Regions from separate parts of the Acetobacter papayae genome, predicted to be linked through region 2. Evidence: predicted binding sites of a transcription regulator. Region 2 holds the regulator's gene; the other holds the start of a gene.
What was found. The regulator HrcA, encoded in region 2, represses chaperone genes, less so after heat shock. The targets are predictions, from matches to a motif close to GTTNGCACTCNCNNNNNGNGAGTGCNAAC.
Positions count from the first base shown of each region.

Region 1: ABF757_RS04910 (co-chaperone GroES) is a predicted target of HrcA. The motif match lies at 2,007-2,035, and genes of this name have one in related genera.

Region 1 covers NZ_JBDNWF010000009.1:81,887-86,468, forward strand. The annotation lists gene groL (chaperonin GroEL) at 1-1,570, opposite strand, end outside; gene ABF757_RS04910 (co-chaperone GroES) at 1,621-1,914, opposite strand; gene ABF757_RS04915 (dienelactone hydrolase family protein) at 2,171-2,839, shown strand; gene ABF757_RS04920 (cold-shock protein) at 2,959-3,162, shown strand; gene ABF757_RS04925 (ATP-dependent DNA helicase) at 3,168-4,582, opposite strand, start outside.
Region 2 covers NZ_JBDNWF010000028.1:24,368-28,949, reverse strand. The annotation lists gene ABF757_RS09095 (bifunctional diguanylate cyclase/phosphodiesterase) at 1-1,872, shown strand, start outside; gene hrcA (heat-inducible transcriptional repressor HrcA) at 1,927-3,009, opposite strand; gene ABF757_RS09085 (hypothetical protein) at 2,996-3,124, shown strand; gene rdgB (RdgB/HAM1 family non-canonical purine NTP pyrophosphatase) at 3,211-3,810, shown strand; gene ABF757_RS09075 (RNA methyltransferase) at 3,872-4,582, opposite strand, start outside.

The sequences.
Region 1 (4,582 bases), on a different contig from region 2:
CAGCCACCATGGCTTCGGTGGTGATCAGCAGGCCAGCAACGGAAGCTGCATCCTGCAGAGCCGTGCGCACAACCTTGGCCGGGTCGATAATACCGGCTTCAACCAGGTTCTTGTATTCGCCAGCCTGTGCGTCGAAGCCGAAGTTGTAGTCTTCGCTTTCGAGCACCTTGTTGGCGACCACGGCACCGTCTTCACCCGCGTTCAGGGCGATCTGGCGCAGGGGAGCCTGCAGAGCGCTGAGGATGATGTTGCCACCAACGCGCTGGTCGTCATTGTGGTAGTGCAGGTGGGCAAGAGCCTTGGTTGCGCGGGCCAGAGCCGTGCCACCACCGGGAACAATGCCTTCTTCAACTGCTGCGCGGGTTGCGTGCAGGGCGTCGTCCACGCGGTCCTTGCGTTCCTTCACTTCGATTTCCGTGGAGCCGCCAACGCGGATCACGGCAACACCGCCAGCCAGTTTGGCCAGACGTTCCTGCAGCTTTTCGCGGTCGTAGTCGGAGGAGGTTTCCTCGATCTGCGCACGGATCTGCTTCACGCGGCCCTTGATGTCGTCCGAGCTGCCAGAGCCATCGACAACGGTGGTGTTTTCCTTGTCGATATGCACTTTCTTGGCGGTGCCAAGCATGTTCAGCGTCACGGTTTCGAGCTTGATGCCGAGGTCTTCGCTGATAACCTGGCCACCGGTCAGGATCGCGATGTCTTCCAGCATGGCCTTGCGACGGTCACCAAAGCCCGGAGCCTTCACAGCGGCGATCTTCAGGCCGCCACGCAGCTTGTTGACAACCAGAGTGGCCAGCGCTTCGCCATCGACATCTTCAGCGATGATCAGCAGCGGGCGGCCGGACTGCACAACGGCTTCAAGCAGCGGCAGCATGGGCTGGAGAGAAGAGAGCTTCTTCTCGTGGATCAGGATGTACGGATTTTCGAGGTCCGCAGTCATCTTTTCCGGGTTGGTGACGAAGTAGGGGGACAGGTAGCCGCGGTCGAACTGCATGCCCTCGACAACGTCGAGTTCGGTCTGGAAGTGCTTGGCTTCCTCAACCGTGATGACGCCTTCGGAGCCAACTTTCTGCATGGCTTCGGAGATCATCTGGCCGATTTCGTGTTCGCCGTTGGCGGAAATCGTGCCGACCTGAGCGGTTTCCGCCGGGGTCGTGACCTTCTTGGCGTTCTTCTTCAGCTCTTCCGTAACCACGGTCACGGCCTTGTCGATACCGCGCTTGAGGTCCATCGGGTTCATGCCAGCGGCAACGGCCTTCATGCCTTCGCGCACAATGGCCTGAGCCAGCACGGTTGCCGTCGTGGTGCCGTCACCGGCCACGTCGTTGGTCTTGGAGGCCACTTCGCGCAGCATCTGTGCGCCCATGTTTTCGAACTTGTCAGCCAGTTCGATTTCCTTGGCGACGGAAACGCCGTCCTTGGTGATGCGGGGCGCGCCGAAGCTCTTGTCCAGAACAACGTTACGGCCTTTGGGGCCCAGCGTTACTTTGACCGCGTCGGCCAGAATGTCCACGCCGCGCAGCATACGCTGGCGGGCATCAGCACCAAACTTTACGTCTTTGGCAGCCATTGAATGTCTCCTGTGAAGATCGTTCTTGAATTGCGATAAGGGTTAGCGGCTCAGGCGGAAATCACGCCCAGAATGTCGCTTTCCTTCATGATCAGCAGCTCTTCGCCGTCGATCTTCACTTCCGTGCCGGACCATTTGCCAAACAGGATGCGGTCGCCAGCCTTGACGTCCAGAGCCACGATCTGGCCCTGTTCGTTGCGCGCACCGGGGCCGGCGGCGACAACTTCGCCTTCCATCGGCTTTTCCTTGGCGGTGTCGGGGATGATGATTCCGCCAGCCGTCTTCAGCTCGCCTTCAAGGCGGCGGACAACTACACGGTCGTGTAAGGGACGAAACTTCGTCATTATGGATCGCTCCACATTCTTGCTGTGACGGTGCCCTTGTATCAGGAAGCAGCACCATCAGTTTTGCCGCGCGTAACATAACGCCGCGTTACGTTAGCACTCCCACCCCGGGAGTGCCAGAACAGGAGATAGGTGCGCCCCATGGCGGTGTCAAGGAATGGCGCGCAGTTTCTTTTTGACGTCATAATGGCCGGAGCTGGCATCGGTTATGGTGCCGCTACAGGCTTGCAAACCCGGTATAACAAGGGGCGCTCTGATGGGACACTGGATATCACTCGAGGCCGCTGACGGCCATGGTTTTGACGTCTGGGAGGAGGGACAGCCCGGCCTGCGGCCCACGCTTGTGGTCTTGCAGGAAATTTTCGGGGTGAACCACCATATCCGCGCGGTTTGCGAAGATTTTGCGCAGGCGGGCTTTCATGTGCTGGCCCCCGCCCTGTTCGACAGGGCCGAGCGGGGTATCTCGCTGGGGTATACTGCGGCGGATGTGGAGCAGGGCAAGGCCCTGCGCGCACGGATTCCCCTTGAGCAGACACTGGCCGACCTGCGCGCCGTGCTGGCCCACCCGCGTTCGGGCAGGGCAGGTATGATCGGGTATTGCTGGGGAGGCACGCTTGCATGGGAAAGTGCCTGCCGTCTTGAAGGGCTGGCCGCCGCCTGCTGCTGGTATGGCGTGGGCATAGCCTCGGCACTGGAGCAGGAACCTGCCTGCCCGGTGCAGATGCATTTTGGCGGGCAGGATGCCAGTATTCCGCCTGCTGACATTGCAGCCATTCGCCAAAGACATTCCGAGTTGGAGATGTTTGTTTACGACGAAGCCGGGCATGGTTTCGGCTGTGCCGAGCGGGCGGCCTTCAATGCGCCAGCCTATGCTCTGGCACGCGAACGTAGCCTGTCCTTTCTGGAAAATGCACTGGCTCCCTGAGGGCTGGCTGGATATTCTGATTGACAAGACCGCCCGCACATGACGGGATTAAACCATAAACCCCGGCAGTGCGTGGTGTGTGGCCGGGAGTTGAAGAGAAACAAGGATCGTTCCCGCTCATGCCCACCGGTACCGTCAAGTGGTTCAATACCACCAAAGGCTATGGTTTTATTGCTCCCGATGAAGGCAGCAAGGATGTTTTCGTGCACATTACGGCCGTTCAGGCTGCTGGCCTGCGCGGCCTGAACGACGGGCAGAAAGTGTCCTTCGATCTGGTGGAAGAGCGTGGCAAGCAGGCTGCGACCAACCTTCAGGTTATTTAAGGCCGTTACGGCTCCCTGTCTTGCGGGGGGCCGTTTTCCCATGCGTCATCCAGCGTTGCGGCTTGACCGCTTGATGGTGGCGCATCGGGTTTGGCATGCAGGAAGGCCGTAATGGCACGCGCAGTTTGTGCAAGCCCGGCCCTGTGTGTTTCCACCCCGCCGGGAAAGGCGGAGAGCAGGCGCGAAGGTGCGCGCCGGTCCAGCAGGACAAATACCCCACGGTCTGACTGACGGCGGATCAGCCGCCCGAAAGCCTGTCGAAGACGCAGGCGGGCAATGGCATCATCAAATCCTTTTGGGTCTCCACCCGCCAGATGAATGCGCCGCTCCCGGTGCAGGATATCGGGGCGTGGCCATGGCACCCGCTCGAACACGACCAGCCGGAGCGCATTGCCCGGCACATCCACCCCATCACGCATGGCATCGGTTCCGAGCAGGCAGGCATGTTCCTCGGTGCGGAAAATATCCACCAGCGTATTGTTGTCCATGGCATCGACATGCTGGGCGTAAAGCGGCAGCCCGTTTTCCTCCAATGTGGGGGCAATACGCTCATGCACCCCCCGTAGGCGGGAAATAGCGGTAAACAGCCCCAACGCCCCGCCGCCAGAGGACATAAACAGCGTGCGGAAGGCGGCTGACAGGTCCACAATACTGCTGTTGTCTACATCCGTTACGATAAAGACACGAGTCTGTGCCTGATAGTTGAACGGGCTGGCAAGGCTGGCCCGTATGGCGGGTGAGGGAAAATGATTGGCCCCTGTGCGGGCCTCTGCCGCTTCCCATGTGCGTTCAGCATCATCGGCCTCTCGACTGTCATCCGGGTTGTTATCGGACGATATGGTGGTGGGCTGGTGGTCGCGCAGGGTGGCGGAGGTAATCAGCATTCCCTGTGCGGGAATAGCCATGGTGGCGGCAAATGGAATGGTCGGGTCTATCCAGTGGCGGTGCAGGCCCACGTCCTGTTCGCCCATGCGCTGGCGCTCACGCCGTTCCAGCCGGATGAAATGCACATGTGAAGGCACGCGGCCTTCAGTCTGGGGTGAGAGCTCCAGTTCGGACAGCATGGCCAGCCACGCATCCAACCGGGCAATGGCACGGCGGTGCAAGGCGCGCGTCATGGCTTCGATCCGTACGCGGGTGGCGCTGTCCAGACTGTCGGCATCTTCTTCCAGCCGCTCGCGCAGGCGGTCGCAGAGCGTGCGTAGAGGCTCTACAAGGCGGGTCAGTGCGCGGGAGAGTAGCTGCCCGGCTTGCGCCAGACCCGGCACAAGAGGGTGCAGGTCGCATTCCAGCGTGCCGCCCTGTAAATGCTGCCGTCCGCCTTCATGCGCACGGGCAAGGCTTTGCTGGCGCAGCAGGCGCAGAAAAGCCTCGGTTGGGTTGTCCATGACAGGCTGTGCGGCGGGCGCATCTGGCGGCA
Region 2 (4,582 bases):
ATGCTGGCCATTATCAGCCTGCACTTTACCGGCATGCTGGCACTCAGCATCACACCCTCATCCGTTGCCGGGCATTTTTCATCGCCTGAAACATTCCGCGCACTGGCGCTGGTCACTGCGGGGCTGGCGGGCATTATCGTGCTGAGCGGGCTGAACATCGCCCTCATGGACCACCGCAACGAGCGCGAACACAAACGCCTGCTGCACATGATTGACGATATGCCCGTGGCAGTCATGACGGTCGAGCCCGACTCCTTACGCATCAACTACGCCAACGCGACCTCGCGCAAACTGATCTGCAGCATCGAGCACCTTTTGCCGGTCAAGGCCGAAAACCTGATCGGCACCTGTATCGACATCTTCCACCGCCACCCCGAGCACCAGCGGCGTATTCTGGCCAACCCCGATAACCTGCCGCACAACGCGCGGATCAGTCTGGGCAGTGAAATTCTTGATCTCAAGATTTCCGCCATCAACGACAATAACGGCCACTACCTTGGTCCCATGCTCACATGGGCGCTCGTAACCAAGGAAGTGGAGGCGGAAAACCGTATTCTGCATCTGGCGCGCTATGACAGCCTGACGGGCCTTGCCAACCGCAACACCTTCCATGATCTGCTGGAAGCACGGATTCACTCCGGTTCGACCGAACTAAGCCTGCTGTTTATTGATCTGGACGGGTTCAAGCTGGTCAATGATACCCACGGCCACCGCGCGGGTGACACCCTGCTGCGCGAGACCGCCCGCCGCCTGCAGGCCCTGTGCGATGACCGCAGTAAAAACGGATGCCGGGTATCGATCTGCCGTCTGGGTGGCGATGAATTCGTCATCATGTCGGAAAGTAACGACCCCGCCTTTAACGAAGAACTGGCCAATACCATAATCCGCTGTGTGGAAGAGCCCTACAGGCTGGCCAGAGACCTGCATGTGCGTGTCAGCGCATCGGTGGGCATAGCGCTATGCCCACAGCATGGTACCGATAGCGAAACCCTGCTGTCGCGCGCGGATATTGCACTCTACGCCGCCAAGGATGCGGGCAAGAACGACTTCAGGTTTTTTGCCGATACGATGGAGCAAAACCTGCAGGACCGCCTGCGCCTTGAAAACGAACTGCGCGAGGCACTGGTTACGGGCGAGAGCCTGTTCGTATTCTATCAGCCCATCGTCAACGCCCAGACCAACGCCGTTACCGCGCGTGAAGCGCTTATCCGCTGGCATTCGAGCGAACAGGGCTGGATTTCCCCTGCCGTTTTCATTCCCGTGGCTGAACAGACAGGCCTGATCGAACGGCTGGGGCAGCTTGTGCTGCACCGCGCCTGCCGTGACGCCGCATCCTGGCCGGATGAGGCGCGGGTGGCGGTCAATATTTCCGCCGCCCAGCTTGGACAGGGCACACTGGCAGGCCTGATAAGCACCGCCCTGCAAGCCTCAGGCCTACCCGCCACACGGCTGGAAATCGAAGTGACCGAAACAGCGCTGGTCAATGACGAATCCCGCGTGATGGAAGAACTGCATCAACTCAGGGCAATGGGCGTGCATATCGCGCTGGACGACTTTGGCACGGGCTATTCCTCCCTGTCGCATATCCGCAGCTTTCCGTTCGACAAGATCAAGATCGACGGCTCCTTCGTGCGCGATTCCACCACCCGCCCGGACTGCGCTGCGGTGGTGCGCGCCATTGCCGATATCGGCCATCGCCTTGGCGTGACCACCGTGGCCGAAGGGGTGGAAACGCAGGAGCATCTGGATGCGATCCGGGCCGAAGGCTGTCAGGAAATACAGGGCTATGTCTATGCCCGGCCCGAGCCCGAGCCCCATGACCGCGAGACCATAGACCGCCTGAACGCGCAGAAAACCAAACCCGCCGCATAACGCCCATCACTCATGGCGGCATGTCCCCGGCCCTGTTCTGGCCGGGGTTTTGGGTCAGCCCAGCATGTCACCCAGAAGCCGGGCGGTATAATCGACCACCGGCACCACGCGGCCATAATTGATCCGCGTGGGGCCGATCACCCCGATGGCCCCTACAATGCGATTGGCCTCGTTGCGGGCCGGGGCCATGACCACCGACATGCCCGTGGTGCCGAACAGCCCACTTTCCGCGCCAATGAAAATGCGTACACCCTCGGAATTTTCCACCAGTTCGAGCAGGCGCAGCATGGTTTCCTGCGCCTCCAGCCGGTCAAACAGCGACTGGATAGCCAATAGCCGCTCCTGCCCGTCCACATCAGCCAGCAGGCGTGACTGCCCGCGCACGATCAGCGTGCCGCCACTTTCCGCCCGGCCACCATTCCAGATGGCCAGTCCGCTTTCCACCACCTCGGCCGCCAGACTATCCAGTGCTGTGCTGTCCTGATCCATATCGGTTGCAACCCTGCGGCGCAGGTCGCTCAGCGAGACGCCCATGGCGCGTGCGTTCAGATAATTGGCGGCCTCCACCAGTGCCGAAGGCGGCATACCGGGGGGCGTTTCGATCACGCGGTTTTCCACATGGCCATCAGCCCCCACCAGCACCACCAATGCGCGGTTACTGCCCAGCGCCACGAACTCGATATGCTTGACCCCGCCTTCGCCCTTGGGGGCGATCACCAGCCCCGCCGCACCAGACATGCCCGCCAGCAGGGCCGAGGCCTCCGACAATGTATCCTGCAAGGAACGCCCCAGCGCTTCGAGCGACTGGTCGATGACCTTCTGCTCCTCATCAGACAGCGCGCCGAACTGCAAAAGCCCGTCCACAAACAGGCGCAATCCCGCCTCTGTTGGCAGACGCCCTGCGGAAATATGGGGGGCGAACAGCAACCCGGCCTCTGTCAGCGAGGCCATGACATTACGGATTGTCGCGGGCGAGAGCGGTAGCCCCAGCCTGCGCGCCACGGTGCGCGAGCCTACGGGCTCGCCACTGGCCACGTATTCCTCCACCACCTCGCGCAGGATGGTAGCGGCGCGTGCATCCAGACCGGGCGGCAGGGAGGGGCGAACAGGCAGCAGGCCACGCATGGTCGTCGTCATCGCTTTCGGCTCTCCTTCATGCCGCCTGCTCGGCTCGCCTGCCGATACACCGCACGGCAGGCAGCACAATGTCCGGCAGTTTGCGGTTACGCCGCCGGATTGCGGGGTTTCTTGATTGTCCTATACCGTGCCACAGGTAGCCTGCCACTGGCCGCCTGACCCGCGCCAGATAAAACATGACCCGCAAAGGATAGACCCCGCATGACCAAACCCCGGCTCGAACGTGGCAGCCGCCTTGTACTGGCAACCCATAACGCGGGCAAACTGGCCGAGTTCAAAGCCCTTATGGCCCCCTTTGGCATTACCGTTCTCTCCGCTGGAGAACTGGACCTGCCCGAACCCGAGGAAACCGCCACGAGCTTTGCGGGCAATGCCGCTATCAAGGCGCAGGCTGCGGCAGAGGCGGCCAAGCTGCCTGCGCTGGCAGATGATTCGGGACTGTGCGTGTCAGCACTCGGCGGTGCGCCGGGCATTTATTCCGCCCGCTGGGCCGGGCCGGACAAGGATTTTCCCGCCGCCATGCAGCGGATTGAAGAGGGTATCGGCGCGGATGAGCGCAACGCATGGTTTACCTGCGTGCTGTGTCTGGCGTTCCCCGATGGCACGACCCATAGTTTTGAAGGCCGTGTGGAAGGCGAGATCGTCTGGCCGCCGCGTGGGGCGGCCGGGCATGGCTATGACCCGATTTTCCAGCCCGAAGGCGAAACCCGCAGTTTTGCCGAAATGAGCGATGCCGAAAAAAACGCGATCAGCCACCGCGCCCGCGCGTTCGAGGCCTTTCGCGCAACATGTCTGGCCTGATCTATTAAAACCCTGTCGGCGGTAAGACGCCGACAGCCGTTTTTTTAAGCGGAACGGCTGATTATGCGCCCGCCTTGCGCGGGTGAGCCAGTTCGCGCACTACACCGTGCAGGGTGCGCAGTTCCTGTTCCGTGACTTCGCCACGGGTAAAGAAATGGCGCAGGTTGCGCACCATGCCGGGGCGTTTTTCCGGGTTGCGGAGAAAACCGCAATCATCCAGTTCACGCTCCAGATGAGCGAAGAAATTCTCAAGCTCGCCCTTGGTGGCCACATGGGTTTCGTTGGTCATGAGCGCACGAGGGGGCGTGCTGTCCTCGGTCATCCACCATTCATACGCCATGATCATGACGGCCTGCGCCAGATTGAGCGACATGAAAGCCGGGTTGAGCGGGTAGCGGATCAGCGCATCCGCGCGGGCCATGTCCTCGTTATCCAGCCCGGCGCGTTCGGGGCCGAACATCAGCCCCACCTTGAGCCCGCGCTGGGTGGCGGCGCGCAGTTCGGCCGCACCACCACGCGCAGTCATGACCGTTTTGACCACATGGCGCGGGCGCGGGCAGGTGGCATAGACATGGTGCAGGTCGGCTATGGCGTCATCCACCGTTTCATGCACGGTGGCGGCGTCCAGAATCCTGTCAGCCCCTGAAGCGGCACGCCAGGCGCGCTCCTGCGGCCAGCCGTCACGCGGGGCCACAATCCGCATGTGAAACAGCCCGCCATTGGCCATGGCGCGCGCCGTGGTGCCGACATTTTCGGCCATTTGCGGGCGCAC